2 linked regions of the Verrucomicrobium spinosum DSM 4136 = JCM 18804 genome follow. The protein of the gene in region 1 interacts with the protein of each later gene in a pairwise test. Links are inferred from orthologs where the notes say so. Each region holds a gene or a part of one and is shown on either strand. Other genes may lie near its edges.

The links.
Region 2: the proteins of ligA (region 1) and leuS interact in binary tests that used the Escherichia coli proteins (3 or more experiments, as listed by UniProt). The link is inferred for Verrucomicrobium spinosum DSM 4136 = JCM 18804 from one-to-one orthologs.

What each region holds. Positions count from the first base shown.
Region 1 is NZ_ABIZ01000001.1:5,716,433-5,725,759, reverse strand. The notes cover bases 657-3,566. They hold ligA (NAD-dependent DNA ligase LigA), read right to left. Parts: upstream 3,162-3,566; coding sequence 1,152-3,161; downstream 657-1,151. Other genes in these bases: VSP_RS37030 (VanZ family protein), read right to left, coding at 3,173-3,505; VSP_RS37035 (hypothetical protein), read right to left, coding at 657-936. In the rest of the region: more of VSP_RS37035, read right to left, coding at 1-656; VSP_RS37025 (RidA family protein), read left to right, coding at 3,737-4,231; VSP_RS23335 (sulfatase), read right to left, coding at 4,320-5,762; VSP_RS23330 (glutamate-5-semialdehyde dehydrogenase), read right to left, coding at 5,837-7,105; proB (glutamate 5-kinase), read right to left, coding at 7,181-7,963; VSP_RS23320 (tetratricopeptide repeat protein), read left to right, coding at 8,321-9,327. UniProt on the Escherichia coli protein: DNA ligase that catalyzes the formation of phosphodiester linkages between 5'-phosphoryl and 3'-hydroxyl groups in double-stranded DNA using NAD as a coenzyme and as the energy source for the reaction.
Region 2 is NZ_ABIZ01000001.1:4,948,861-4,955,250, forward strand. Bases 806-3,979 are described here. They hold leuS (leucine--tRNA ligase), read right to left. Parts: upstream 3,602-3,979; coding sequence 1,010-3,601; downstream 806-1,009. Other genes in these bases: VSP_RS19990 (fatty acid desaturase), read right to left, coding at 3,825-3,979. Outside these bases: VSP_RS42465 (glycosyltransferase family 4 protein), read right to left, coding at 1-762; more of VSP_RS19990, read right to left, coding at 3,980-4,712; VSP_RS19995 (hypothetical protein), read left to right, coding at 4,888-5,082; VSP_RS20000 (hypothetical protein), read left to right, coding at 5,195-5,443; VSP_RS20005 (hypothetical protein), read right to left, coding at 5,537-6,337.

The sequences.
Region 1 (9,327 bases):
CAGCGGAACAAAACGGAGCACTTCCCCCACTGCACCCACCAGCGCGATGACACAGATGACCACCCCGTTGAGCCAGGAGTAGCTCCAGCGCGCACCCATCGCCTTCCAGCCTGGGTGGCCGATGTAGAGTGTGGTCGCGAACGGACTTCCCAGGCAGGCCGCCACGATGCTGCCGATCCCATTGGCACAGAGAGAATTGGTGGTCGAATATTGGTCGCCCGCCGCTTCGGCGCTCTCCAGGCACTGGAGTGATCCGATGATATTGAACAGGCCCATGGGGATGATCACCGAGAGGTAACCCCAACCGACCGGCGTCATCAGGAACCCAAAAAGCTCGTTCCCATACCAGAGGGGGGGATGAAATCCGAGAAGGCCGCCCTCCGCAGAGGGTGGCATGGGGAGAGCTCCAAACCCACGCAAAATCCAAGCCAGTGCCGTGCCGATCACTACTGCCACAAAGCCAGCCGGCAGACCCAGCGGCAGCTTTACCTTGCCAGCATACCCGAGAAGGATAATCAGCAAAGGGAGCATACCCAGAGCCGGATTCGCGAAGGCTTGAAAGACAAATCCCATGGCGATGAAGGTGATGGCAATACCTGCCAGGGTGGACAGCAAAGCTGCCCGCGGCGTGTGTTGGCGCAACCAGCCGCCGAAAGCCGCCGCCATCAACTCCATGATCCCGCTCACGAAACAGGCCAGCAGGCCTGCCTTCCAGGCCAAGCTGGCGTCTTGCGTTTGCCGGTAAACGGGAGCCATGATGAAGATGATGTAAGCAATCAGGCTCACCGTATTGATGCCGTAGGGCATCGCTGTCACATCACTCCGGTTTTCCTTCTTCGCGAGCAGCCACGCCTGGACCGCGAAGAAGATGTTTCCGACCAGAATCGAGATCGCTGCCCCTGGTAGGATCTTGGTTGTCACATCAGCGGCAGACATCCCGCAAAACAGCGGGCAAAGGGTAAAAATCAGAAGTAGCTGAAGCAGGTTGTCTATAAAAAGACCAAAAAAGCCGTCCAAGTCACCCTTAGTGATGTTGCCAATTGAAAACAATCTCATGCTACCTCCAAAAGAGCAGGAATCGTGCGGGAGAAAAGAGAAACACCGCAACATTTTCGTCCATAGGTGGTATCGTCCCTCCCTGAGGGCAAAGACTATCCGGGCAGCATCGCGCGAAAATCAGCTTCTGACAGGACCTTAACTCCCAGTTTGGCGGCCTTCTCCAGCTTGCTCCCTGCCTCTTCCCCTGCGAGCAGGTAGGTGGTCTTGCTGCTCACGCTGGAAACCATCTTCCCGCCATGGGTGCGGATCAGTTCGGCAATCACCTCACGTGATTCGCTCAGCGTCCCGGTGATCACCCATGAGGTGCCTGCAAAAGTGTCGCTCGCCTGTTCCGTCTTGGGGTTGTCAAACTGGAGTCCGGAGCTGCGCAGGCGGTCAAGTAGCGCCTGATTCGCAGGGACTTGGAACCAACCGTGAATGCTCTGGGCAACAATGCCGCCAATGTCCTGGACCTTGAGCAAGTCTTCCACACTCGCCCTGGCCAGTGCATCAACCGCTCCAAAATGGTCCATCAATGATCTCGCGGACGAGGCACCGACGTGGAGAATTCCCAGGCCAAAGATCAGCCGCCATGGAGCCTGCTTCTTGCTTTCCTCCAACCCTTTTAGCAGGTTCTCGATGCTTTTGGCCCCCTGCCGTTCCAGTTTTGAGAGCGCGTGGGTGTTCAGATCGTAGAGGTCGGCGGGGGTGATGGCCAGGTGGGCATCCACGAGTTGTGCCACCATTTGCTCGCCCAGGCCGCGGATGTCCATGGCCCCGCGGTGGGTGAAATGTTCCAGACGCCGTTTCACCTGCTCCGGGCAGTTCGGATTCGTGCAGCGGATGGCCACTTGGGCCTCGTCCTTTACTACCGGGCTCTGGCACACCGGGCAGTGGACGGGCACGGGGACCTCCTTCTCTTCCCCGGTTCGCTTTTCCTTGTTCACCGCGACGACTGCGGGGATGATCTCGCCGGCCTTTTCAATGATGACAAAGTCGCCTACACGGATGTCTTTTCGGACAATTTCCTCGAAGTTGTGAAGGGTGGCGTTGGAGACTGTGCTGCCACTCAGGAACACCGGCACCAGGCGAGCTACCGGGGTGAGGGCACCCGTACGACCGACCTGAATGTCCACCGACAGCAAGCGAGTCTCCGCCTGCTCGGGCTGGTACTTGTACGCGATGGCCCACCGGGGCGCCTTGCTGGTCGCTCCCAGATCCCGCTGCTCGGCAAAGGCGTCCACCTTTACGACAGCACCATCCGTGTCATAAGGCAGCGCCTTGCGCTTTTCGTCCAGCTGGTGGATGGCGGCAATCACCTCGTCGGCCGATTCCGCATGCCAGATGTGCGCGGCCATGGGCAGGCCGGCATCGTGCAGCAGCTTGTGGATGTCGTCCTGACTGGTGAGACGGGCTTCGCCCACATCCCCCACGCCGTAGAAAATCACTTGTAGCGGGCGCTTGGCCACCAGTCGTGGGTCCAGTTGCTTCAGGGACCCGGCGGTGGCGTTGCGAGGATTGGCAAAGCGTGGCTCTCCCGCCTCCTCCCGTTCCTGGTTCATCTTGTCAAAGCCGGCGCGAGTCATGTACACCTCACCGCGCACTTCAAAGGTCTGGGGCACCTTCGCCGGAAGCCGCAGGGGGAGGGCGCGAATGGTCCGGAGGTTTTGGGTGATGTCATCGCCCATGCGGCCATCGCCGCGCGTGGCTGCGTATTTCAATGCCCCTGCCTCATAGCGCACTGCCACAGCCACGCCATCCACCTTGGGTTCAATGGTGCAACGAACCTTCTCGCGTCCCAGGCCCTTCACCAGTCGCTGAAAGAAGTCCCTCATCTCCTCCTCGGAGTAGGTGTTGTCCAGGCTCATCATGGGCACGGGATGAGCTATTTGTTTGAATCCGTCCAGCGGGGTTCCGCCCACTCGCTGGGTGGGGGAGTCGGGGGTGATCAGGCTGGGATGGGCCTTCTCCAGGTCCTGTAGCTCCCTCAGCAGTGCATCGAAGGCCTGGTCCGAGATCTCCGGGGCGGCATTCTGATAGTACAGCCGGTTGTGGTGCTCGATCTCCTCGCGGAGGTGGGCGACACGAAGGGAGGCGGTTTCAAGGGCTGCAGCGGGGGGCATGGGCGGGATTTTTAGCGGTGAATCGGAGCGGCGACAAGCCTCTTTCCACCCACCCAACTGTATATCAAGCCACCCAGGCCAGACGCGAGGAAACCACCCAGGACGTCCGCCATCCAGTCATACGGGTCATTCCCGGAACGGCCGGGCACAAAATTCTGATGAAATTCATCCGACAAACCGACCAAGGCACAGAACCCGATGGCGATGAGTGAAGCCTGCCACCAAGAACGGTCTGGATTCTGAAGGCGCACTCCCATGTAGAGCATGGTGGAGCCCAGCATGAAGTAGGTGGCATGCATGATCTTGTCCATGTGGGGGATTTCCGGACCGGGCATTTGGGGCATGGGTCGGGAAGAGAGGAAGAACAACAGGGCAAACCACGCGGCGACACCGCAGAACCAGGGAAGGGGGCGTGAGAGCATCTGCCAAGAACGGCGGGGGAAGGCATGGTGCAAATGAAGAATCCACCCCCGGGGCCGTGTTTCCTGACCGTTCGAGGACGGTTGCGGAGTGAAATCGCGTCCTGGCTCCGCGCCATGCTTTACTCAGCCTGGCATTTTTGCTTTTCTGCGGACATGTCAGCTGAAGCCAATTTATTGCAATTGAACGTCGCCCTCCCTCCCGCACCCACCCCGGTAGCTGTGTACAAGCCGCTCGTTATCGCCGGGAACAAGGCCTATGTGTCTGGTCACGGCCCGGTCCAGGCGGATGGTTCCCTGATCGTGGGGCGTGTCGGTGCTGATCTGACGCTGGAGGAGGGGCACGCTGCCGCCCGTCAGGTGGGGCTGGCCATCCTGGCCACGCTTCGGAAGCACTTGGGCTCATTGGATGCCGTGAAGCGCGTCGTCAAGGTGCTGGGCATGGTGAATTCTGCTCCTGATTTCTACGACCATCCCAAGGTGATCAACGGCTGCAGCGAGTTGTTCGCAGAGATCTGGGGCAAGGACAACGGAGTGGGCGCGCGCAGCGCTGTCGGCATGGGCCCCCTCCCGGGCAACATTGCAGTCGAAATCGAAGTCATCTTCGAGATCAACCTCACGACGTCAGACCAGATGGTGGACGACATCTAGAACTCAGCCTCTCTCGCAGTTCTACAGGAAACCGGCTGGTGGCCGGCTGGAAAACCGGCCGCCAGGCTCAATAAGCCCTCGTCTGCAGTCAGTCCCTACCGGATTGGGCTGCCTTCTTCCTGCCCTTTCCGCCGCCCCCATTGCCGGGGCGGCCATTGGCATCCGCCTGATTGGCTTTGGGCAACCATTGCGCCAGTTGCGCCTTTTGCTCCGCAAAACGGGTGTCCGACGCCAGGTTGGTATGCTCCAGCGGGTCCTTGGTTTCGTCATAGAGTTCTTCGTCACCGTTCTCGTACCGGGTATAGCGCCAGCCTTCACTGCGCACGGTGTGGTTGCCAAACTTGTAGGTCGTCAGGGCCGGGGTGGTCCATTCAGCAGCAGGGTTTTGCAGCAGGGCCTTGATGCTCTTTCCTTCGACATGCGCAGGTACGGGGATGCCGCTCAGGTCGCACAGAGTGGGGTAGAGGCTCATAAAATCCACCGTGCGCTCGCATACGCTGCCAGCCTTGGTCACACCGGGCACCACCCAAAGGAGGGGTGCGCGCGTGCTCTCTTCCCAGAGGGCGAATTTCCGCCAATGTTCTTTCTCCCCCAGATGCCAGCCGTGGTCTCCCCAGAGGACGATGATGGTGTTTTCCCGCAGGGGCGACTTTTCATAGGCGTCCAGCAGACGGCCGATGTTCATGTCCGTGTAGCTGATGGCCGCCAGATAACCCTGGACCGCCTCCTTCCATCGCCCGCTGGCCAGCATCTTGGCGTGGTCCCCGTTGGGGCCTGCCATACGCACGCCGGCTGGGGGCACATCGGTGAGGTCCCCCGGAATGTGAGGTGGCAGCTCTATTTTGTCCAGCGGGTGCAGGTCGTAGTACTTCTGTGGCACATTCCACGGCATGTGAGGCTTGTGCAGACCGCAGGCAATAAATACAGGTCGGTCATGTTTTTTGCTGAGTTGCTCGATGGCGTAGTCAGTGATCTGCCAGTCGCTTAGATCTTCGTCTTTGCAGTCAAGAGGGGCGAACTTGATCCCGCCTACGCCATCATTGCCCGTGGGTTTGGGATCGCTCTTCTTCTCCGCAGGGTATTCGTTCCACTCACTCTTCCGGTCGAAACCCCCATGATAGATTTTCCCTGAACCCAGCACTTCATAGCCCGCTTTCCGGAACGTGGTAGGGAGGGTTTTTTCTTCCGGGATGACTGGCCGCCAGTCATCATCGTTGTCGTAGATGCCGGAGGTCGAGGGGCGAAGACCCGTCATGAGAGCAGCTCGTGATGGATTGCAAGAGGGGGAGGCGCAGTAGCTTCTGGTGAAGCGGGTTCCCATCTCGGCCAGACGGTCCAGATTGGGCGTCTTGCTCTGCGTGTTGCGGCCCAGATAACCCACCCAATGATTGAGGTCGTCCACGGCGATGAACAGCACATTGGGCCGTTTGGCGGTCGGATCCTGGGCCTGAAGAGGGGACAAGAGCTGGCTGAAAACGATGCCCGCCAGGAGCAGGGCGGCCGTTGGGGGCTTCAACAAAGAGAAACTCATGCCTTCCAGACGAAAGGCATGTGGCGATGTTTCTGGGAAATTTGTCCTGGACCGGACAGTCAAGGCCCTGGGGATCAAAGTCGCACCTGACCGTTGCCGTTGACCAGATACTTGTAGCTGCAAAGTTCTGCCAGCCCCATCGGGCCGCGGGCGTGCAGCTTGTCGGTGCTGATGCCAATCTCGGCACCGAATCCGAACTCGCCACCGTCGTTAAAACGGGTGCTCGCATTCCAGAGCACCACGGCAGAGTCCACTTCATGCTGGAACCGGGCGGCTACGGTGGCATCTTCGGAAACGATGACGTCCGTGTGGTGGGAGCCATAGGTGTTGATGTGCTGGATGGCTTCGTCAGTGCCTGAAACGGTCTTGATGGACAGAATCTGATCCAGGTACTCCGTGCTCCAGTCCTCTTCCGTGGCGGGCTTCGCCCCGGGCCAGACGGCTAGCACCCCTGCATCGCCCCGGACTTCCACGCCACTTGGTCTCAGAACCTCCCGGAGGGTGGCATAGAAATCTTCAGCCCCTTCGCGGTCCACCAGCACCGTTTCCACCGCATTGCAGGCACTGGGCTTCTGGCACTTGCCGTTGAGAATCAGGTTGGCGGCCATCTCGTGGCTCGCCGTGTGGTGCACATAGACGTGGCAGACGCCATCGTAGTGCTTGATCACCGGCATGCGGGCGGCTTGCACGACGCGCTCGATCAGTCCCTTCCCACCCCGAGGGATGATCAGATCCAGGTAGCGGTCCATCTTGGCGAGATGATCCACGCTCTCCCGGTCGGTGAAGGGGATGAGCTGAATGCTGTCTTGGGGTAGCCCTGCTTTTTCACCCCCGGCCTGCAAGGCAGCCGCGAGGGCGGTGTTGGAGTGAATAGCCTCCGAGCCGCCCCTCAGGATGGTGGCATTGCCGGTTTTAAAGCAAAGTATGGCCGCGTCGCTGGTGACATTGGGCCGGGATTCGTAGATGATGCCGATGACGCCGATTGGCACCCGCACCTTTTGCATAGCGAGACCGTTTGGACGTGTCCATTTACCGAGCACTTCACCCACGGGGTCGGGGAGCTCTGCGACTTGCTCGATGGCTGCGGCGATACCTTCCAGAGATTTTGGATCGAGTCGCAGGCGGTCCACCATCGGTTTGCTGAGTCCTTTTTCCTCGGCAGCAGCCACGTCTTTGGCGTTGGCGGCCAGGATGCTGTCGCGCTGCTCTCTCACGCCGACCGCCATGGCCCGCAGGATGTCATTCTTCTGGGCCGTGGTCAATTTGACCAGCTCATGAGAGGCAGCCCGGGCTCTGGCCCCCATGGCGAGGATGGCGTTGGCGATGTCAGACGGTTGGGACATTGATCGGTAGTTGACGGGACGGGAAAGGGAGCAAGGAGGGGGGGCAGATTGCTCCGGCGAGGGATACGCGGGAGATCAGGCTTTGGAGGCGGGCAGGGGGAAGCGGGTGCCCGTGCCCTTCCCTTCCACGAGATCGGCGATCTGTTCCGGATGACGTCCAGAAGCGATGATGCACTCCACATTGCCCGCCACGGCATCAGCTACGGCGCGGAGTTTGGAAGCCATTCCTCCCACGGAAAAGGCACCCTTGTCCTCCTGCGCCAGGTGCAGGACCGAGTTCACGTCTTCAACCATCGGCACGATGTTGACCGCCCCATCGTTCTTGAGATCCATCAGGCCCGGCACGCTCGTCAGCAGGATCAGCAAATCCGCACTCCAAAGCTGGGCCACGCGGGAAGAGAGCTTGTCGTTGTCGCCGAAACGCAATTCTTCCACCGCCACCGAGTCATTCTCGTTGATGATGGGAACCACATTGGGGTTCTCCAACAGGCGCAGCAGGGTATTCTTCACCTTCTCTGCGCGTTCTTTGCTCTCCAGGTCGGCGTGGGTGAGCAGGAGTTGCGCAACGTAAAGGCCGTGACCACGCAAATAGCTCTGGTACGTGTGCATGAGGTAAGTCTGGCCGACGGCCGCACACGCCTGCAGGGTGGTGATTTCCTGCGGCCGTTCCCGGAACCCCATGGCCTTGAGGCCGGAGGCCACGGCACCGCTGCTCACGACGACCACGGCATGGCCGCGGCGCTTGAGCTCAGCAATGGCCTGCACCAGTTTGCACAACTGTTCCTCATCCATCTCCGCACGATCCGTACGGGTGAGGATGCCACTGCCGAACTTGAGAATGACTCGTCTGCCGCTCATGACTGATTTTTTGGAATCCGCAGCATGGGCGAGACCGGCTCGCTTTGCAAGCAGAGGGAGAATGAGTGACTTTTCTCATTCGGAGTCTAAAACCTTTCTAATGAAATAGCGGGCCACCCGTTTTGGAATGCTCAAGTCCTCTGAAGGGGCGCGTGAGAAAATCGCTTTCTTTCAGGAAAAATAGCCTTGCCCATGTCCCGACCTATCTTGCAAACTACCATTTGTGATGTTCGCCCTAGCGGCCGTGTGCTTATGAGACCGTTTTTCCTGTTCGCTCTTCTATCCGTTGGTTCCGCCTCTCTTGTCTGCGGTCAAGCACCTCCTGCGACCCCTCCTGCTGCACCGGCAACTGCGCCGATGAACAAGGAGCAGGAAATGGAGGCGCTTTTCTCCGAGGCCCAGGCGGCGTTTGGCCAGGGCCGCTTTGACGTGGCGTTGCAAAAAATTGGTGCCATTCACACCGCCACCAGCAACAAAGATTTCGAGGCTGTGATGTACCTTGAAGGTGCGGCGCACTTCAATCTTAAGCAGTGGGCGGAGGCCATTAAGTTTTTCGAAGACTTCATCAAGAAGTTTCCCCAGAGTAACAGTCTCAATGATGCGAAAATGGCCGTTGGCGAGGCCTACCTGAACGCAGGCAATGCCGACAAAGGGATCGCTTCCCTCAAGGAAGCCGCTGCCGTGCCGGAACTCCGGGACCGCGCAGGTTTGATGATCGCGTATCATCACAAGAAGGGCGGCCAGCCTGATGAGGCCCTCAGCATTCTTGAAGTGGTGCTGAAAGACCTTCAGGGAACGCCTACCGCAGAGCAACAGCAGGCCATCCTCATGGCTTCTGAAATCTACGTAGGCAAGGGCGACACTGACAAGGCTGGCCAGATGATGGAAAAGCTCCGTGCAGGGGCTTCTGCAGATGAAAGCGTCGTTCAGTTGAATGTGCTCTCCCAGCAGGTGGGGGATGCCATGCTGGAGCAGAAGCGTTATGGGGAGGCCCTCCGTGCCTATCAAAGCATGCGTCGCCAGGGCGAACTGGTGGCCATTCAGAAGGCTCGTATTTCAAAAATTGAGCAGTGGCAGACCCAGATTGCCGCAGGTGGTCGGGTTCAGTTCATGGGCAAACTGCTCAGCAAGGAAGAAGCGGCTGGCCTGCTGGACACCAACAAGAAGATCCTCGCAGATATCGAAGGGGTGAAGGACTACGATGCCTCCATCATCTATCGTCTTGGCCAGTGCTTTTATGAGATGGGCCGCTTGTATGAGTCCCTTCTGGCCTTTCAGACCATCTACGAAGATTTCAAAGACAACAAAGATCGTGATCGCTGTCTCTTCGGCATGATCGTGTGCAACGCCGGCCTGCAACGTGC
Region 2 (6,390 bases), 770 kb from region 1 along the record:
CCCAAACTGGGAAAGGGTCTCCGCGATTTGATCTGCATAGGCCGCCGACTCCTTACGGTGTGGGTCAGGTGCACCCGTCACAACGTAAGCCACATCGCACCCGGCATCCCGCAGGGCCGCCGTGATGGCCAGCCCCATCTCGATATTCTTCCTTGCCAGGACACGCGTGGGATGCACGAGCACAAGTTCCCGGTCCAGCACCTCCGTGCGTTGCACGAACCGCGCCACACTGGGTGTCAGCCCGAGCGCCTCTGTCACCTCCACCCCATTGGGTATGAGGCGACACTCCGGAACCGGCACTCCAAGACGCTCAGAAAAATACTGTCGGCGCACTTCCGATACCGCCACATGGACCACCCGTGCATCCAGCGCGGTGAAGGCCTCCCGCAAAACATCCACGTCATGTATCCAGTTCACAAAGCGGACCTCGGGCAGGTCGCGACTCAAACCCGCCAATGCTGAAGAAGCCGCCCAGTTGAACGGCATCGTGAGCATATTGTGAACGAGCACAACGTCCGCCTCCGTTAAGGCCCCTGCCAAGTCTTTGAACAGTTGATCCCCCTTCACCTCGTCCAAGGCTACATTCGCCTTCAGGCCGGGCAAAATTCGCATCTCCGCCGTGGCGACCGCAGCGCCCTCATTGCCACAGATCACGATCACCTTATGCCCGTGATCACTGAGCACCTTCGCCTGCTGCTCGATCACCCTTTCCACCCCGCCAATGACCGGCGAAGCTGCATAGTGGACAATGGCAATGCGCATAGACGGGGCGAGGGCTCACTTAAGGTGCTGCAACTGGTCACCCAGCCATAGAGCGAATCCCACAGAGTGGCAAGGCAGCAAGCAGGAAGAAGCTCACAGCTTCAGCCCCACCCGCCCCCCCAGAAGCAGCTCGTGGCTGCGTTTGTAAAAACGCGGTCAGGGACGCCGAGAGGCAACGGACCCAAACCACGCCCAATACTCCCACCGCACCCCTCAGAGACAGGTGCGGCGGATTTCACTCCCTGCCTCAGTTCGCCACCACGTTCACCAGTTTCCCGGGAACGACGATGACTTTCCGCACCGTCAGACCTGCCGTGAACTCAGCCACCTTGGGGCTGGCCATGGCTTGGGCTTCCAGGGCTTCCTTGCTGATCTCACGCGCCACCGTCAGGCGATCGCGCAGTTTGCCATTCACCTGGATGATGACTTCCACTTCGTCCTCCACCAGCGCGGCGGGATCAAAGGTCGGCCACGTCTGCTCAGACAGCAAACCGCTCTTCTTCGCAGAAGGGAACGCGGTTGCCAGACGCGCCTGCAATTCTTCCGTCACATGCGGAGCAAAGGGATTCAGCACCTGCAACAGTGTCGCCACCCCGGCCACCGGCCGGACTTCTGCCGCCGTGAAGGCATTCGTCAGCACCATCATCTGGCTGATCGCGGTGTTGAAGCCCAGACGCTCGATGTCCTCGCCCACCTTCTTGATGGTCTCGTGGATCACTTTGTTGAGCTTCTTGTCCACCGGCACATCGTGGAGCTGAGGAGACAGCGTCCACTCCCCTTCCTGGTTGCTTTCCAGCACCAGACGCCACACGCGGGCCAGGAAGCGGTACACGCCTTCCACGCCTTTCATGCTCCAGGGCTTCACCTGCTCCAGCGGACCCATGAACATCTCGTACAGGCGCAGAGAGTCTGCCCCGTACTCGACGATCACATCATCCGGGTTCACCACGTTGCCGCGGCTCTTCGACATCTTCTGGCTGTCTTCGCCCAGGATGAGCCCCTGGTTCACCAGCTTCTGGAAGGGTTCAGGAGTCACGACATGACCCAGATCATAAAGCACTTTGTGCCAGAAGCGGGCGTACAACAGGTGCAGCACGGCGTGCTCCGTGCCGCCCACATACAGATCCACACCACCGGGCTTGCCGGAGGAGCCCATCCAATAGGCATCGGCTTCTTTCGAAATGAAACGGCCGCTGTTCTTGGGGTCGCAGTAGCGCAGGTAGTACCAGCACGAGCCCGCCCACTGGGGCATCGTGTTCAGCTCACGCGTCGCCGTCTCACTGTAGCGCACCCAGTCCACCGCTTTGCTCAGCGGGGGTTCGGGCGTGCCAGTGGGCTTGAAGTCATCCAGATCAGGCGGCAGCACCGGCAGGTCCCCTTCCGGGACCACACGATGACGACCATCCTCCCAAATCACCGGGAAGGGTTCACCCCAATAACGCTGACGGCTGAAGAGCCAGTCCCGCAGCTTGAAGTTCACCTTGGCCTTGCCCAGCCCTTTCTCCTCCAGCCAGGCAGAAATCTTCTGCTTCGCCTCAGGTGTGGTCAGCCCGTTCAGGAAGCCAGAGTTCACCGCCACCCCGTCATCGGTATAGCCGCGCCACTCCGTGCCGGCAGGCGGCTCCACCACCTGCACCACCGGCAGGCTGAACTTGGTCGCAAACTCAAAGTCCCGCTCATCATGCGCAGGCACGGCCATGATGGCTCCCGTGCCATAGCTCATGAGCACGTAGTCCGCGATCCAGACCGGAATCTTTGCTCCGTTCACCGGATTCACCGCAAAGGCTCCAGTGTCCACGCCCGTCTTGTCTTTCGCCAGTTCCGTGCGTTCCAGATCGCTCTTGCTGGCCACCGCCTTGCGGTACTGCTCCACCGCGTCTTTCTGGGCCGCAGTGGTCAGTTCCGACACCAGCGGATGCTCAGGAGACAGGACCATGTAGGTGGCTCCGAACAGCGTGTCAGGGCGGGTGGTGAACACCGTCACCGCATGCGAGACGCCGACGGATTCCGGATTCTCAATCTGGAAGGCCACCTCAGCCCCTTCACTGCGGCCGATCCAGTTGCGCTGCAGCAGCTTGATGCTCTCCGGCCAGTCCAGGCCGTCGAGTTCATCCATCAGACGTTGAGCAAAGGAAGTGATGCGCAGCATCCACTGCCGCATAGGCCGACGCTCCACGGGGAAGCCACCGACCTCGCTCTTGCCATCGATAACCTCTTCATTGGCCAGCACCGTGCCCAGCTCCGGGCACCAATTGACCGGAGCCTCGGAGACAAAGGCCAGACGACGGGCGTCGATTTCATCCCGGGACAATCCTTGCGCCTCCAGTTCCTGCACGGGCCGGGCCATCTTGGTAGCCGGGTCGAAATAGGAATTGTAAAGCTGCGTGAAGATCCACTGCGTCCATTTGAAATAACCTGGATCCGTGGTGTTCACTTCCCGATCCCAGTCGTAGGCAAAGCCCAGGCGCTTGAGCTGATTGCGGAAGTTCTCCACATTCTTCTCCGTGGTAGTCCGCGGGTGCTGGCCGGTTTTGATCGCATACTGCTCCGCCGGCAGACCAAAGGCGTCCCAGCCCATCGGGTGCAGGACGTTGTGGCCCGTCATACGCTTGTACCGTGCCACAATGTCAGTAGCGGTGTAACCCTCAGGGTGGCCCACATGCAGGCCCTGACCGCTGGGATACGGGAACATGTCGAGCACGAAGTACTTCGGCTTGCTGGCATCAAAACCCTCGTCTCCCGGCCCGAGGGTGCGGAAAGACTTGTTGGCATCCCAGTGGGCCTGCCATTGGGGTTCAAACTCGTCGAAGGGATACTGCTTGCGGCGCTCGCTGCTCATGACTCTGAAAATGAAAAAAGGGCGGGATACTCCGCCCTAGGTGCGCCCCTGACAACTGGTAATAAGGAGAGTTCGGGCAGTTGAGGGGCTTCGCCGTTGAGACGCGCCCCGAGGGGGCAGGCTGGTTGAGACGGGCTCCGCCCTGGTTGAGATGCTTCGCTGGTTCAGGAATGGCTATGCGGCCGGATCTCAGGGCTGTCCACCATCCAAACGCGCAATCTCCCTACGTCGCCGGAAACAGATCCCCGAGTGGAGTCACCGGCCGGGATTCCTCCACCTTCCTTAGGGCGGGCAGGTTGTAATAGGGCACCTGCGGGAACTTGTGATGCTCATAGTGGCAGAATGTGTTGTGGGGAAAGAAGAGGAACTTGCCCAGCCAACCGGGGGAATGAGTATCCCAGCCTGGCGAGAAGCGGTGGGAGGTCTCCTTGCCCCGGGGCTCGATCCCCACATGTTCCGTCCAGGTCCGGATGCGGAAGACCGCCCAGAAGCCTGCGACAATGGACCAGATCCAGAGATAAAAGACCCACAGTGCATCCAGCCAAAAAGTGAGCGCAAAGAATGCCGCATACATGCCCAACGGCCCGAGAATCCGCCACGGTTGCTTGTATGGGAAGATGGCCTTGAGGAACTTGAAGAGATCGTAGAGCCCCAGTCCCAGAAGATCCGTCACGAAATAACGCCACACCCGACGCCAGGTCACGGGCTTGTCGTATGGCGAATCAGATCGGTAGGAGTCCAGCTCCGGATCATGGTCAGTGCCCAAATGGCGGTGATGCTCAAAATGCCACGTCCGATAGCCCTTCTCAATGACGATGAAGAGCGGCCATGCCACCAGAGTCTCGCCCAGGAATTCATTGAGCCACTTTGTTTTGAACGCCACGCGGTGGGTGGCGTCATGCACCAGGAGTCCGAGCGCTTGGATACGGGCACCGATCATCAAGGCAGCGACAGGGGCGAAGAAAATGGAATCAACCCATGCATAGGCGAAGAACGTGGCCACGATGGTGGCCCAGTCCAAGAGCATGTCTCCCACCCAGATATGGGGACGCACCTTGTACAACTCCGCCGGAAGATTCCGCTCATACGCTGGGGTTGCGGGTGCACTCATAACATCAGGCATGCTGATGCCTTGATGGCTGATTCATTCATGACCATTCAGACATTCAGGTTCGCCCAACATCCAACCACTTTTCGAAGTTCAATTCAAATTACAATTATTGTGATTATTAAATTATCCATACTATCACATTTTTGGCTGTTCTACTCATTGAATAGCACAAAACATGGCGAGACTACTCATCCCGGGCGGCACGGACCGGAGCAACAAAGCGGCCTCCAGCACCGGCTTCGGCATCAACGACGATGCCATTCACACGGCGTACATCACCGTCACCCGCTCTTCGTCCACGGTCATGGGCCTGTCGTTGACCCTCGATGCACCACCATCACTGTCACCGCGTCAGACACTTCCACATTGATGACCCGTTTCGACGAAATCGCGCTGGCCAGTGTGGCGCTGCGTCGCCGACGCCCTACCCCAGGAAGGAAGCCATACACGCGGACGGGATCGGAAGTTCGATGTCCCTGTGTATGAATCCCAGCCATGAACCAGCGCCTCTGGTGGCCCTGACAGACGAAGAAGCGGCCCAAACCATGATCAGCGAAGGCGGACCGCCGCACCAATCGGTGCCGCCCCAGCCACCCACTGCCAGCCATAATGTCACAGGCTGGCTCTGCCAGCAGGCTGAAGCCCAGTTTTACTCCCACCCCCTCACGTCCATTCTCATCGCCTTCGGTGCAGGAGTCATCATTGGTGCCGCAGCCCGGAAGGTGAGTTGAGCCTGATTGAACCCCTTCCGCGATTAGCCATAAAAGCGAAGGGCGGAACCTCCGGGTTCCGCCCTTGCAAAAAGTTGATCTGTCCGGCAAGCGTTACTTCAACCCAGACTGCGCTGCCACCTTGGTGGAGACACTCGCCTTGCTCTCGTCAAACGAGGTGATCGGCAACGCTGCGGCCACATTCAGCATCCCAGGAGGCAGCAGTTCCACCTTCTGCTGATCGCCCACTGCGAACTCACCGTAGGCGATCGGAACCACGGTGGCGCAAATGCCATCAGTCGCGTAGTTGCGTTCCACGTGGATGACACTGCCGAAGGTGGTCTTGTTGTCCAAGGCGATGCTATCCCCTTCATGATAGGGAGCGGCATCAATGCCCGCACCAGGGAACAGAAACTCCACTTCCACATCTTCCAGTTCGGTCGAGCGGAGGCGCACAATCCAGCCCTGATCCACAAAGTCCCCCGCGGCTAGGGCACGGGCACTCACTACAATGTAGTTGCCCTTCACATACACCGGGCTCTCCTCGGAGTAGTTCAAGATGTAAGAGCGCTTGAGCAGATCGTTGACCACCTGGAGTTGCTCCGGGTTGTAGTCGTAATACTTCTTCAACAAATCCCGGGGGGCGAGAAAATTGCCCTTGGGGATGAGGAGGGGGTCAAACTTCTTGATCGGATCGAGTTTTTCCAGCTTGGTGAGAAGCCGATAGTTGAAAGGTTTCTCCGGGTACTTGAAAACCATGATGCTGAAAAACCAGCAGAAGGTGGCCAGGCCCAGGAGCAGAGTGATCAGGATGGTCCACCAAAACAGACCACTGTCCTTGCCCTTCTTGGCGTTGTAGCTGCCACCTCCCCCACGGGCACGGTAGTCAGAACCACTGAGAAATTGAGCATTCATGAAATTGGAGTCAGGCAAAAATTGTTAAGAAATCTGTACCATCGGTGTATCTT